Regions from separate parts of the Pseudarthrobacter sp. BIM B-2242 genome, predicted to be linked through region 1. Evidence: riboswitches for the same ligand, from Rfam matches in the RefSeq annotation. Region 1 holds a riboswitch; the other holds the start of a gene.
The links. Region 1 has a riboswitch for cyclic di-AMP ahead of IDT60_RS11365 (NlpC/P60 family protein). Riboswitches for the same ligand answer to the same signal wherever they lie in the genome.
Positions count from the first base shown of each region.

Region 2: another riboswitch for cyclic di-AMP. It lies ahead of IDT60_RS10335 (LysM peptidoglycan-binding domain-containing protein); the one in region 1 lies ahead of IDT60_RS11365 (NlpC/P60 family protein).

Region 1 covers NZ_CP061721.1:2,465,800-2,471,910, reverse strand. The annotation lists gene IDT60_RS11370 (DUF3488 and transglutaminase-like domain-containing protein) at 1-1,152, shown strand, start outside; gene IDT60_RS11365 (NlpC/P60 family protein) at 1,353-2,153, opposite strand; cyclic di-AMP (ydaO/yuaA leader) riboswitch at 2,159-2,357, opposite strand; gene IDT60_RS11360 (alkaline phosphatase) at 2,888-4,426, shown strand; gene IDT60_RS11355 (CPBP family intramembrane glutamic endopeptidase) at 4,737-5,516, shown strand; gene IDT60_RS11350 (hypothetical protein) at 5,739-6,111, opposite strand, start outside.
Region 2 covers NZ_CP061721.1:2,255,937-2,262,047, forward strand. The annotation lists gene IDT60_RS10305 (metallophosphoesterase) at 1-152, shown strand, start outside; gene IDT60_RS10310 (DUF1810 domain-containing protein) at 199-639, opposite strand; gene IDT60_RS10315 (DNA alkylation repair protein) at 671-1,213, opposite strand; gene IDT60_RS10320 (TraR/DksA C4-type zinc finger protein) at 1,210-1,584, opposite strand; gene IDT60_RS10325 (cupin domain-containing protein) at 1,803-2,180, shown strand; gene IDT60_RS10330 (lytic transglycosylase domain-containing protein) at 2,214-3,479, opposite strand; cyclic di-AMP (ydaO/yuaA leader) riboswitch at 3,700-3,900, shown strand; gene IDT60_RS10335 (LysM peptidoglycan-binding domain-containing protein) at 3,904-4,740, shown strand; gene IDT60_RS10340 (dienelactone hydrolase family protein) at 4,807-5,778, opposite strand; gene IDT60_RS10345 (ribonuclease Z) at 5,843-6,111, opposite strand, start outside.

The sequences.
Region 1 (6,111 bases):
GCCGGGCAAAGCTACCAGGTGACCAGTTCAGTACCGGAATTGACGCGTGAAGTCCTTGCCGGCAGCGCACCTGTGGGGAATGACGAAGTTGACGCCCGGTTTAGTTACCTGTCCGAGGATCTTCCGACAGTCGTCAGGGAAACGGCGTCGAACCTCACCTCGGACTTGATCAACCCCTATAACAAAGCAATGGCCATCCAGAATTACCTCCGCGGCGGTGACTTCACCTACTCCCTCCAGGCGCCTGTTGAAGGAAACTACGATGGCACCGGCCTTGAAGTCATTGGCCGGTTCCTTGAGGTAAAAGCCGGCTACTGCGTCCACTTCGCCGGTGCCATGGCTGTCATGGCCCGGCTGGCCGGGATCCCGAGCCGCGTCGCAGTCGGTTATGCACCAGGGGACCCAACCGGGAACGCCGTTCTGGTTGGCGGTGAACAGCTGCCCGAATTCGCCGTTGATTCCAAGGATGCCCATGCCTGGCCTGAGCTGTACTTCCGCGGTGCCGGCTGGGTGAGGTTCGAACCGACACCCTCCCGCGGCGTGGTCCCGGACTACGCGCAGCAACCGGCAACTCCTCCAAACCTCCCGGTAGAAGACGACCTCAGACCCGACGGCTTATCCATGCCGGACACCGGGACATCCCCGACTCCTGCCCCGGGACTTTCGGGCAGCGGCACGCCGGGCACGCCCATCCCTTCCGGCGTGGAGCCCGGCATGACGGTGGTGGCCTTGGTCCTGCTGTTTCTGGCCGCCGCGCCCTTCCTGATCCGCGCCGCCAGATCCGGTGGACGGAAGCGCCGCTTTCTCAGGTCGAATCCGCAACAAGCAGCCAGCATCGCCTGGGCCGAGACGACGGAAAGCGCCGTTGACCATGGCTACACTCCGGGCGCGGCAGAAACACCGCGGGCTTTTACCAGCCGACTGATGCAGCAGGCGCGGTTCAACAGCCAGGCCGTCGACTCACTGACCAGGCTCCGCCACGCCTTTGAGATGCAAATGTACGCTGCTGCGAAGGTACAACCCGTACCCGGGACGGTGTCTCCAACCTGGGCCGATGTCCAGGAAGTCAGGCGGGCTTTGTGGGGTTCGAAGACCCTGCCGGCGCGCCTGAGAGCCAGGCTCCTGCCGCGATCGCTACGACGCCGATACTGACCTCGTGCACAAGGCAAGGGCTGGACGCTGAGGAGAAGAAGCCGTGCAGGCCGTGTCCAAATCGTTACTAAGCGGTCGGCTGGTCAGTGCGGACAGGCCGTAGTTCCAGGAACAGCATTCGCGGCGGGTGCTGCTCAAGCGATACTGAAGGCCGGTGATTCGCCGCCCCCAAGGCACCGAATGACCGGCCTTCAGTGGATTTATTTGCCTGCGCGGACGAAGGTGACGGCGCCCTTGGACGTCATCCAGGTCAGCGGGTGGACCGCGGTTTCGTTCTTGCCGTTCAGCCCGGAGCTGAGGACCTGGCCGTTGCCGACGTAGATGCCGACGTGGCCGGGCTGCATGACCATGTCCCCGGGCTGGGGATCGGAGACCACGGTGCCGTAGTTCATGAACTGCATGGGACCGAGGTCACCGACGGGGATCCCTGCAGCGTTCAGGGCGTTTTCCACCAGCCGGGTGCAGTCCTGGATCATGCCGATCTGCGCGTAGGCCGAGGAGACCATGGTGGCGTTGACTCCACCTGCTGCCGGAGCGGCCGCCGGGGCGGCTGCCGGCGCGGCAGCAGGGGCGGGGGTGACAGTGACCTGGGCTTTGGCCTTGGCCGGCGCAGCAGCCTTCACGGCGGCGGGCGCGGCCGGAGCGGCTGCCTTGGGGGCCTGGACGGCGACCGGTTTCGGCGCTTCCACGACAGGGGCCGGCGTGGTCTTCACGGCGGGACGTTCGAAGGAGATCTGGACGGTGGCGTCTGCGCTGAGCGGGGCCTGGACCTGGCTGGCGAGCTCCAGGGTCGAGGTCGGCTCCGTGTCCCGCTGGGCCGGCGCGTCCGCTGCCTGCGCTGCAAGGCCGCTGGTCAGGACGAGCCCGGAAGCTGCCGCGATGACGGCGGCCTGACGGCCCACACCGCCGGCGTTTTCAGCGACGGATTTGGACAGGACCGCAAGGGCACTGGTCTGAACGGGGACCGCGCGGTGGCGGCCGTGAGCACGGCGAATAGACACGAAAAAGGGCCTCTCCCACTGCCTGCGAGGTTAGCTGTCGGATTCGGATGGGAGACACCCGGCCGCATCTCCAGCGCAAGGCAGGAGGCGCGGCTTCACCCCAAGGCCCGCCCGAAGCAGGCCGTCATGTGGTTTCCCCGTCTCTGCCGGACGAATGTTGCGAAGGGATCCCGGGGCAGCGGCAGAGTTAGGCAAATCTGCTCAGGAGTGCCGCATTCTGAGACCGGCACGCGTCCGACCCTACTGCAAAAACCACGGCGTTGTCACATTTGCATAACGCAAAGCAGCGATCCCCCGTCCGAATACCTGAAGGACGGCGCTAAGGACGGGGGCTGAACAATCGCGCCGCCGCCCGCCGGGAGTCGAAAAAGAACGGCCCGTCTTCCTGCCCGGTCGGCCACATAATCATTTGTGAAGTCTGAAACATGCTTTGGAAGAAGACGAAGGCGAAGCCGGAAGTGCATTCCGTCTTCGCCGCCGCTAAAAGGCTTCTGTTCAGCGGCTGCCTTTGGAACAGGCCCCACTGATGGGCGCACCGGTTGGTAGGACCGGGCGGGCCAGCCGGATGAAGGCCGGGTTGTCCTTAACTGATTCAATGCCCCGGAACATGCGTATCCTTTCTGAACGGATCTATTTCCATTGGCTCGAGAAACCCTCGGGTAGTGCTATGGCCGCGGTACGGTTTGAGGCAAAGGCGATATAGCCCCCCGCCCCTGACAGGAAAGCACCCTCCGATGACACAAGTTCCGGCCGACGTCACGCCCGCCGACCCTGCACGGAAAAGACGCAGGATCATTTGGGTCGTCCTGGCAGCCGTCGTGGCCACCGTCGTGGCCACCGGGCTGATCTCGTCCGCGGTGTTTACCGCCACCAAGCCGGCACCTGGCACAGCCCAGAACGTTATATATCTGCTTGGTGACGGCATGGGCCGCACCCAAGTCACTGCCGGCAGGGAGCGTTTCTACGGTGCCGAGGGCAGGCTGGTTATGGAAACCCTCCCGGCCCACGGTTCTGTCAGTACCTATGCTGTGCAGAAAAACTCCGGCCAGCCGGGGCAGTCTGACTTCGCCCCGGAACTGGTCACCGATTCCGCCGCTGCAGCCACGGCGTGGGCCTCCGGGGTGAAAACCTACAACGCCGCCCTCGGGGTGGATGCCACGGGCCATGTGGTGCCGACCATGATGGAGTTGGCCAAGCAGACCGGCTACCGCACTGGCAGTGTCTCCACGGCCGAAATTACCGACGCGTCCCCGGCCGGGCAGATGAGCCACGTCCTGTCCCGCGGCTGCCAGGGACCGGACTACTCCGCGGACGCGTGCCAGGACACAGAGATCACCGGTGAGCCGCTGCCGACCAGTGATGTCCGAGTAACCCCGATCGCAGACCAGATCGCCCGCAACGGTACCGCGGACATCATCTTCGGCGGCGGCCTGCGCCGCTTTGACGCCTCGGATGAAACCGAGCTGAAGGAGCAGGGCTACTCGATCCTGGGTTCGGTTTCCAGCCAGATTCCCGCGACCCGGGACGACCTGAACGGAGCCGTGGGGGAGAAGGTCTTTGGCCTGTTCAACAAGGGAAACCTGACCGTTGAAAAAGCCAAGCAGGACGACCCCGGAGCTCCCCAGGCGAAGGAGCCGTCCCTGCCGGAGATGACAAAGAAAGCTCTTGAGCTTCTAAACCAGCAACAGGAAAGCAGCGGCAAGGGTTTTTACCTGCAGGTTGAAGGTTCCTTGATTGACAAGCGGTCCCACGACAACGACGCGGCCCAGACACTGGAGGAAGTCAAGGCCTTCGACGATGCCGTCGCCGCAGCCCTGGACTTCGCCAAGAAGGACGGCAATACCCTGGTCATTGTTACCGCCGACCACGAAACCGGCGGTTTCCACATCATCGAAAAGGGCTCCTTCACTAACGCCGAAGCAGCCGCGCCCCCGGTCAACGTCGATTCCGGGAACGCCGCCAATAACTCCACCCCGACCCGGTCCGACGGAAACTTCAAGGACCCGGAACGTTCAACCGGTATCAGCAACGGTGCAGGCGCAAAGGACCAGCAAAACTTCGGCCCTGCCACCTTCCGGACGCCGAGCGACCCGCCCCAAGTCAAGGACGGTTCAAAGGAAGCCAGTCTTTGGCTGAGCTACGCCTCCGGCAACCACTCCGGTGCAGACGTGCCCGTTTACGCCTACGGCCCAGGCTCGGAGCAACTGCAGGGCAGCGTGGACAACACCGATTTGTTCGACATCGTAGGTAACGCCCTGGGCGTCCTGGGCTGACCGCAGCGGAAAACCAGAACTGCAAACCTGCCACGGCCACGGCCAAGCCCGACGAGGCTTCCGCACGCCTCAACCCGCCGGGCCAGGTGATGCAGGATAACGGGGACCTCGATAAAGCCCGGTCCAAGCTGTTGCCAAGGCGTCGACATTAAGGACAACTGAACCCGGGAGCCTCCTGGGGGAGCTTGTTTTTCCCCCTCCGCCACTGGCTGACGGCCAGTAGAAAAGGGTCGGTAGCCGGGCCGGGCGCGGATGGACTTCCTTGTGGCATCCCGGCAGAGACCCGGCAACTGCAGGCAAGAATAGGACCATGCTCGTTCCCTCCCGCCGCCGTCTGCGGATTGAAGTCCTGATAGTCCTGGGACTGTCGTTAGGACAGTCCGCCGTTTACTCCGTGGTGCAGTTTCTGGACAAGATCACCAGCGCGCCGCTGGCCCAGGGCACCTCCACGCTCAACAACTCCCAAAGCACCCGCGAATATTTTGATCTGACATATCAACTGCTGGAGATCTTCTTCGCGCTGGTACCTGTCGTTCTGGCGCTCTACTTCCTGACCGACCAGCACAGGACGAACACCGGCAACGGCGAGGGCAATGGTTCGGCCTTCACGAAAATCGGTTTTAACTTCACCCGCCCCGGGCTGGCCATCCTGCAGGGGCTCGGGCTTGCCGTCCTGATAGGCATCCCCTCACTGGGCCTCTACGCGGCCGGGCGCGCACTGGGCATCACGACAGCGATCATTCCCAGCGCCCTGGACCCTTACTGGTGGACGGTTCCCGTGCTGGTTCTGTCAGCGGTGCGGCACGCGGTCGTCGAGGAAGTCATCGTAGTGGGTTATCTGCTGGACCGCTTTGGGAAGTTCGGCTGGTCAGTTCCCCTGGCCATTTTTGCCAGTTCCATGCTAAGGGGCAGTTACCACCTGTACCAGGGCTTCGGGCCGTTTATTGGCAATATGGTGATGGGGGTGGTCTTTGCATGGATCTATACCAAGAGCCGCCGTGTGATGCCGCTTGTCGTCGCCCACGCACTCATCAACATTGTGGCGTTCGTCGGTTTCAGCCTGTTTGGAAGGGCGGTCGGGCTCGGCTGATTCACTCAGCCCTCGGTACTGGGCCTCCCCACAAAGACTCCAGCCTTGTGCCGCCCTCACCACCCATGGGTGAGCGCACTGCCAGTCTCATTGACCGCTGCAGGTGTGTCCTGAGCGGCTGAGGTAGGCCTGAAATCATGGCCCCCTTCATCTTGGGGGCGGCTGGTCCGGTGGCTGTTCAGGTGCGCAGGCTGGTGCCATGATGACCGGCAGTTGCAGTGGCTAAGTTCGAGGAAGGAGCTGGTATGCGTAAAGCAGAGGCGCGTCCACGCTTGATGCTGCAAATTCCACCGGACCTGATTGCGGAATATGGAGTCTAATATTTTCGCGCGCACCGTTGCAGGCAGCACCAAAGTCGATCAGCTCGCGTTCTTCCACGCGTGCAGTCAGGAAGGCTTTGCCGCCGCCGTCACACGCCAGCACAAGTGTGTAGTCGCCTTCGGGCACGGGCACGATGTTGCTGACGGGCTGCGCATCCAGGATTTTGCCGGCACCTTCGGCCACTGCTGTGCCCGTGGTCGGGAGGGCGGTGGCCTTCCACGATGGGATATCAGCGTTCTCGACCGAAAGCTGCTGGGTGCAGCCCGAGAGTGCG
Region 2 (6,111 bases), 210 kb from region 1:
CGTGGGACACAACGTCGCCGCGGGGACTGCGTCTGCTCAACCCCGGCTCCCCCACTGACCGCCGGAGGCAGCCTGTGTGCACGTACATGACTGCGCTGGTCGACGCAGGACGCCTGCGGCAGGTTCAACTGGTGGAAGTCCGGAAGGACTGATCCGGCTTCGCAGCCCTGCGGAAAAGGGCTGACCTGAACGCGCGGGTCAGTCCCTGGCCGCGGCGAGCAGTTCGTCGGTGGCGGCATCAGGTTCGCCGTCAAAGAACCTCGCCAGGACCGTTTTGAAAACAGTCTCGCCGGGTGCCGCCCGCAGAAACAGCGTCATGGAGGAGTGCAGCTTCATGGCGTCAGTCCTGCCCAGGATGTCGACGGCGGAGCGCCCCGTGTGGGCGGCTATTGCCGTGCTGCACTCGAGCAGCCGCGGCCCCAGGACGTCATGCTCCAGGTACGCCTGTGCCTCGGCGAGGGAGGAGATGGCGTACTTCCGGGACGTGGGGCTGCTGCCGAGGCCTGCAACCTGCGGAAAGACGAACCACATCCAGTGGCCCCTCTTGTCGCCGAGTTGCAGCTCGGACAGTGCCTGTTGGTATGTTCCGCCGCTGTCTTGGGCCTCAACGAAGCGTTCCAGGTTGAAGGGGTGTTCCATGTGCGTCTCCTTGTCGTCGGCGTGCGTGGTCTCAGGCGGTGCGTGGCCGGGCAGTTCCAGCGGTGATCCCATCGATCAGGGCCGCCGCGTGGCGGACCCAGGGGTCAGGGTCATCGTGCCAGCGCGCCATCACCACGGCGGCCCGCTGGCGGTCGGCACCATCGAGCGCTGCAAGCAGGGGAATAACGACGTCGGCGGTCAGGGGGTTCACCAGCTCGGCAGTGTGTGCCGACCGGATAAAGCCCTCCAGCCGGGTCAGGTCGGAGTGGCGAAGCAGTGCCGCCCGTGACTGCAGCAGGACCACGGCGGCGAGCCGGCGCTCATAAACGGGCCGGCGGCCGGGACCCGGCTGTCCCCAGAGGCGCGATGCCAGCGCTGTCACGTCGTCGTGGCCTAGGCCTTTGAACTTCCTGCCGGCGTCCCGGATGGTTCCCCGCACAGCCCCCACAGACGACCCGTAGGAACCCAGTGTGCCGCCCAGGCGGGATTCCACTTCCTCAGCCCGGTACCAGGCGCCCTCGTTCTGCAGGGTGGCGTCAATAAAACCTGCAGCGTCCTGGACTGTCTGGTTCATGGGTGCCCGTGCCGGCCCCGGCGTCCGGCTGCGGCGTGGTCAATGCAGTACGGCGTCCACGGGCGCGCCTCCAGGCGGCCTTCGGCGATCGGCCGGCCGCAGACGGCACACATCCCATAAGTGCCCTCGGAGATTCTCTGCAGCGCGGATTCAACCTCAGCCAGCCCGGCGCTGCTCTGATCCAGCAGTGCCGAGGCCTGGGACAGCTCAAAGGCTATGGTGGCACCCTCCGGATCATGTTCATCGTCAACATTGGAATCCTGGCGGGCGGCATTGGCCGACGAGATGTCCGCGCGGAGGGCCGGAAGCAGCGCCAGTTTCCTGCCGCGCTCTTCCTCCAGCAGGACCCGGAACCGTTCGAAGTCAGCCATGGGAAAAGCCTAACGCGGCCCCGTCCGCCGTTCTCCCATCCTGTGCCGCAAACAATCGCGCGCCCGAGAAAGTGCCCGCGGAAGCGCCAGCGGAAATTGGGGATCGACAAGCGTCCCGCCACGGAGCATGCTGGCACTCGTAAGAGCCGCAGATACCGTCTGGCAGCCAGGGACAGGCGGCGGGCAAGCGCACCATCCCAGGAAAAGGCCGGCACACCATGCCTACAAACCACGTCAACCAGCTGGCATCGAAATCCCATGACGCTCCCGACGAGAAGCGCCGCCCGGACAAAACAGAAGTGGACGTCGTCAACCTCGGCGATTACACCATTGGCCGGTTTACGTTCCAGCCCGGCTGGCGCTGGTCGGAGTGCATCAAGCCGGTGGTGAAAACCGAATCGTGCCAGAACAGCCATGTGGGGTACTGCGTGTCCGGGGCCCTTGCGGTAAAAACCGAAGACAGCCAGATCAATATCAGCGCCGGTGATTCGTACACCATCCCGCCCGGCCATGACGCCTGGGTAGACGGCGACCAGCCATTCGTCGGCATCGAATTCCTCAGCGCTGCGGAGTTCGCCAAGCCGGCCGGCGGCTGAGCGCGGCCGGGATCGGTCAGCGGCGGGAGGCGGTCAGTACCAGTTCCTGATTATCGAGTGGTTCCACGCGGCGCAAGGTGAATTGTAGCGGTCAAGGATATAGGCGAGTCCCCAGTCCACCTGGGTCCGGTAGCTGGTGAGCCAGTCGCTTCCCGCGCTCGCATACTTACTGGCCGGCAGCGCCTGGGCGATGCCGTACGCACCTGAGTCCGGGTTGGTGGCCGTGGTCAGCCAGTTGGATTCCTTCGTCCAGAGCTGCGCCAGGCACTGGAACTGGTCCTGGCCCCACCCGTAGGCGGACAGCCTCCCGGCAGCGTAGCTCCTGGCGCCTGCGGGGTCGTTGACCCCGCCGCCCGGAACAGAGGGGACGACGACGGGCGGCGGCTTTGGCGTCGGACTTTCAGCAGGAGGTGCCGGGGCAGGCACTCCGGGAGCAGGATTCTGCGGGGCAGGGGCGGCCGGGGCTGGCTTCGCCGGGGTCTGGGCCGCAGCGATCGCTGCGGTCGCTGCCTGGCGGCGTGCCTGCTCTTCCGCCGCCGCACGCTTTGCCGCCTGCGACACTTCGAAGGCTGCCAGCGCGGCCTGACCCTGACGGAACTCACCCTCCACTGCAGCCGTTGTTCCCTTGAGCGAGGCGAGCTGGGCGGTGAGTTCGGTGCTGCGTTCCTGTTGCTCCGCGACCTGCTGCGACATCGCCTGCTGGGCCGACCGGGCTGCGGCCAGCTTCGTTTGCGCTTCCCCGGCCAGCCGTTCGCGTTCGGCTTTGGCCGCGCGCTCCTGGCCGGCGAGCGCCTCCGCCGCCTTCTCAGTCTCTGCTGATTTGTGGACCAGGGACGCCGTCTTGTCACTGACGATCCGGACGATGTTCAGCCCGTGCATGCTGTTGGTCTGCACGGCGTCGAGCGCCACGAAGAACCCGATGTTTGTCCCGCCGGTCTTGTACGACTGTGCTGCGAGCGCACCAATTTCCTTCTTATGACGGGTTGCATCCTCCTGCGCACGGGCCACCTGCGCGGCCAGGGCATCCACCCTCGAACTGACCGCCTGAAGCTCAGCCCCGGTCACCGCATACTCGGCGGCGGCGGTGACGGCGGCATTTCCGAGGGCTTCGGACCGGGTCTGCAATCCGCCCAGCAGGTCGCCAATCCTGGCGACTTCCGCTGAGGTGCCGGCCTCGGTTTGCCTGGCTTTCTCCACGTCCTGCCATGAGGGGTATCCATCGGGCGGGGTGTCGGCGGCCGCGTATGCAGGCGTGCCGCATAACGAACCGGCGACGGCCAGTACGAGGACTGCGGCCACTGCGGACGGCCGCCTGTTTTGTGGGATCGGACACATAGTTGGTGAGCTTACCGGGCATATATCGGTTTCGGGGCCTGACCTGCGATGCTATTACCACAACCAGGAAACATTGCTGGCACCTTCAAGCGTGTTTTTGCCCTACATTCCGTTATCGGAATGTGACATTTGGGAAAACCAGCGGCTATGGTCGTTCGGTGCCCTGGTTCAAAGCCAGGACATTCCCGTCAGTATGCCGAGCCCTGCCGCTGACCCGGGACCCCAGCGCAATTGAACTGGCAGGGACGGGGGAACCACATTTTCACGGCTTCAGCTGAGGCCTTGGGGTTAAGTCGTTTGCGTCCCGTCCTGCACGGTGGCGCACGGCCGGGTGTCTCCGACCCGAACCCGACAGCTCACCCCGCAGGCATGGGAGAGGCAATCAACCATGTCCAAGAAGTACACTGCCGCACGCCATCGTGCCGCCACCACCCCTACTACGTCCCTTGCCCTGACGATCGGACGGCCGGCCCTTGTTGTCGCCGCCGCTTCAGGCCTGTTTTTCGGTTTCAGCGCTCCGGCCCACGCCGGGGTCAGCGGACCGGACAACTCCGGCACGGGTAACGTTCAGGCACAGTCCAGCGCACCGGCAGCAGCCGTCGCTCCGGCCCCGGCCCCCGCAACGGCCAATGTCCACACCGTCGTCTCCGGCGACACGCTGGGCGAGATCTCTGCCGCCAACGGCGTAGCCCTCAACGATGTCCTGGCCGCCAATGGCCTGGCGCTGTCCTCGATCATTTACCCGGGCGACCAGATCCAGATCCCCGCCGCCGGTCAGGCAGCCCCGGCAGCCGCCCCGGCACCGGCAGCACCCGCAGCCCCGGCAGCCGCCCCGGCTGCTCCCGCCAACACCGGCATCCAGCTGGCGTCAACCTCCGCACCGGTCCAGGCTCCCGCCCCTGTCCAGGCCCCGACCGGCGCTGCCGGCTCGGCAATCCTGGCCGCGGCCTACGGCCAGCTCGGAGTACAGCAGGACTGCACCGCCATGGTGGAGAAGGCCCTTCGCTCGGTCGGTAAGAGCGTTGGAGACCTGGCCCCGGGCCAGTTCTACCAGTACGGCAGCGTTGTTGGCTCGCCTGCCCCGGGTGACCTTGTCATCACTGCCGGTCACGTTGGCGTCTTCGCCGGCAACGGCCAGGTTGTCAGCGGCGGCGTGGACGGTTTCAAGACCGAGGTCCACTCCATCAGCTGGCTCCAGGGCGCTTCCTTCGTCCGCGTAGCGTGACCCCAGGCCGTTGGACGGCGGCGGTCGGCACACAGCCGCCCGCCGCCGTCGGCCGCTGCTGCATCCTCAGACGTGCTGCCCAAACCAGGACAGCGTGTCATTCCACGCAGCGGTCGCCCGGGCCTCGTTATAGCGTTCCCCGGTGTCATTGTGGAAAGCGTGGTCCACGCCCGGGTAGACGGTGAGCTGATGCGTCACAGTGGTGGCGGCCAAGGCATCGCGGAGGGCCGGCATCGCGCCGGTGATCCGCTGGTCCAGTTCGGCGTACACCCCGAATGCGGCAGCTTTGATGGCCGGCACCTTGTTCAGGTCCGGAGCCGGACCATAAAACGCTGCGGTGGCTTTCAGGCCCGGCAGCTCGGTAGCCGCCTGCCAGGTAATGCCGCCGCCGAAACAGTATCCGTTCATGGCAATGCGTCCGGACTCCACGAAGTCCTGGGCCTGGAGGTAGTCAAAGGCTGCCGCGAAGTCGCCTACATGACGGGCCGCCCCTGCCTTGGTCAGCGCCCCCGAAACGGCGTCCGAATCGAGGCTGGCAGTTCCCCCTTCCCTGCTCAGGAGGTCCAGGGCCAGCGCGGTGTACCCTGCCTTCGCGAACCGGCGCGCCACGTCCTGGATGTGCGGTGTCAGCCCGCGGTTCTCGTGGCAGACCAGCACGGCCGGACCTGCTCCGCCGGAGTCCGGCCGCGCGAGGTAACCGCTGATGTCGGTTCCGCCCGCAGCCAACCGGACTGTCGCCGTCGTTAGCCCTGCAGCGCCTTCGGGAACGGACAACGGGCTCTTCGCCCCCGGCACAGGTCCCGTCGATGCGGTGGCAGTGCCTGTCGTGGAACCCGAGGGCGTGGGCATTGGGTCTGTGCTGCGCGGGACTTCCTCCGGTGTGCACCCCACCAGCAGCATCGCTGCGGACGCCGCTGCCATGCTGCCCATGATGAAGGCTACGCGGCGGGTAAACGTGCGGTGTGTCATCTCACCGGCACGGTAGTCGTCGAAGAATTCCTCAATCAGGTACCGCTCAAACTTTCCAAGCTGGACCATGGCCGGCCTCCTCGCGTGAGGCTAACATCCTGCTCCGAACCAGGCTGTCCCGCAAGGGGTGGCCTTACTGGCCTGCCCCGGGCGCCTGCCGCCGGTTCGGAAACGGTATCCGGTCCAGGTCGTTGGCTGCGATCACGGCTGCACGGCCCGAGCGCTCCCGCGCCTGCTCCTCGAGCCCGGTGACATCGTCGCCGTAGCGTGAGGAGAAGTGGGTAAGGATAAGCGTCCCGACGGCGGCGCTGGCCGCCAGCTCCCCGGCCTGCCCGGCGGTGAGGTGCGAGTACTGAGTTGCGAGCCCGCCGTCGTCGTTACTGAACGTGGACTCCGCAACCA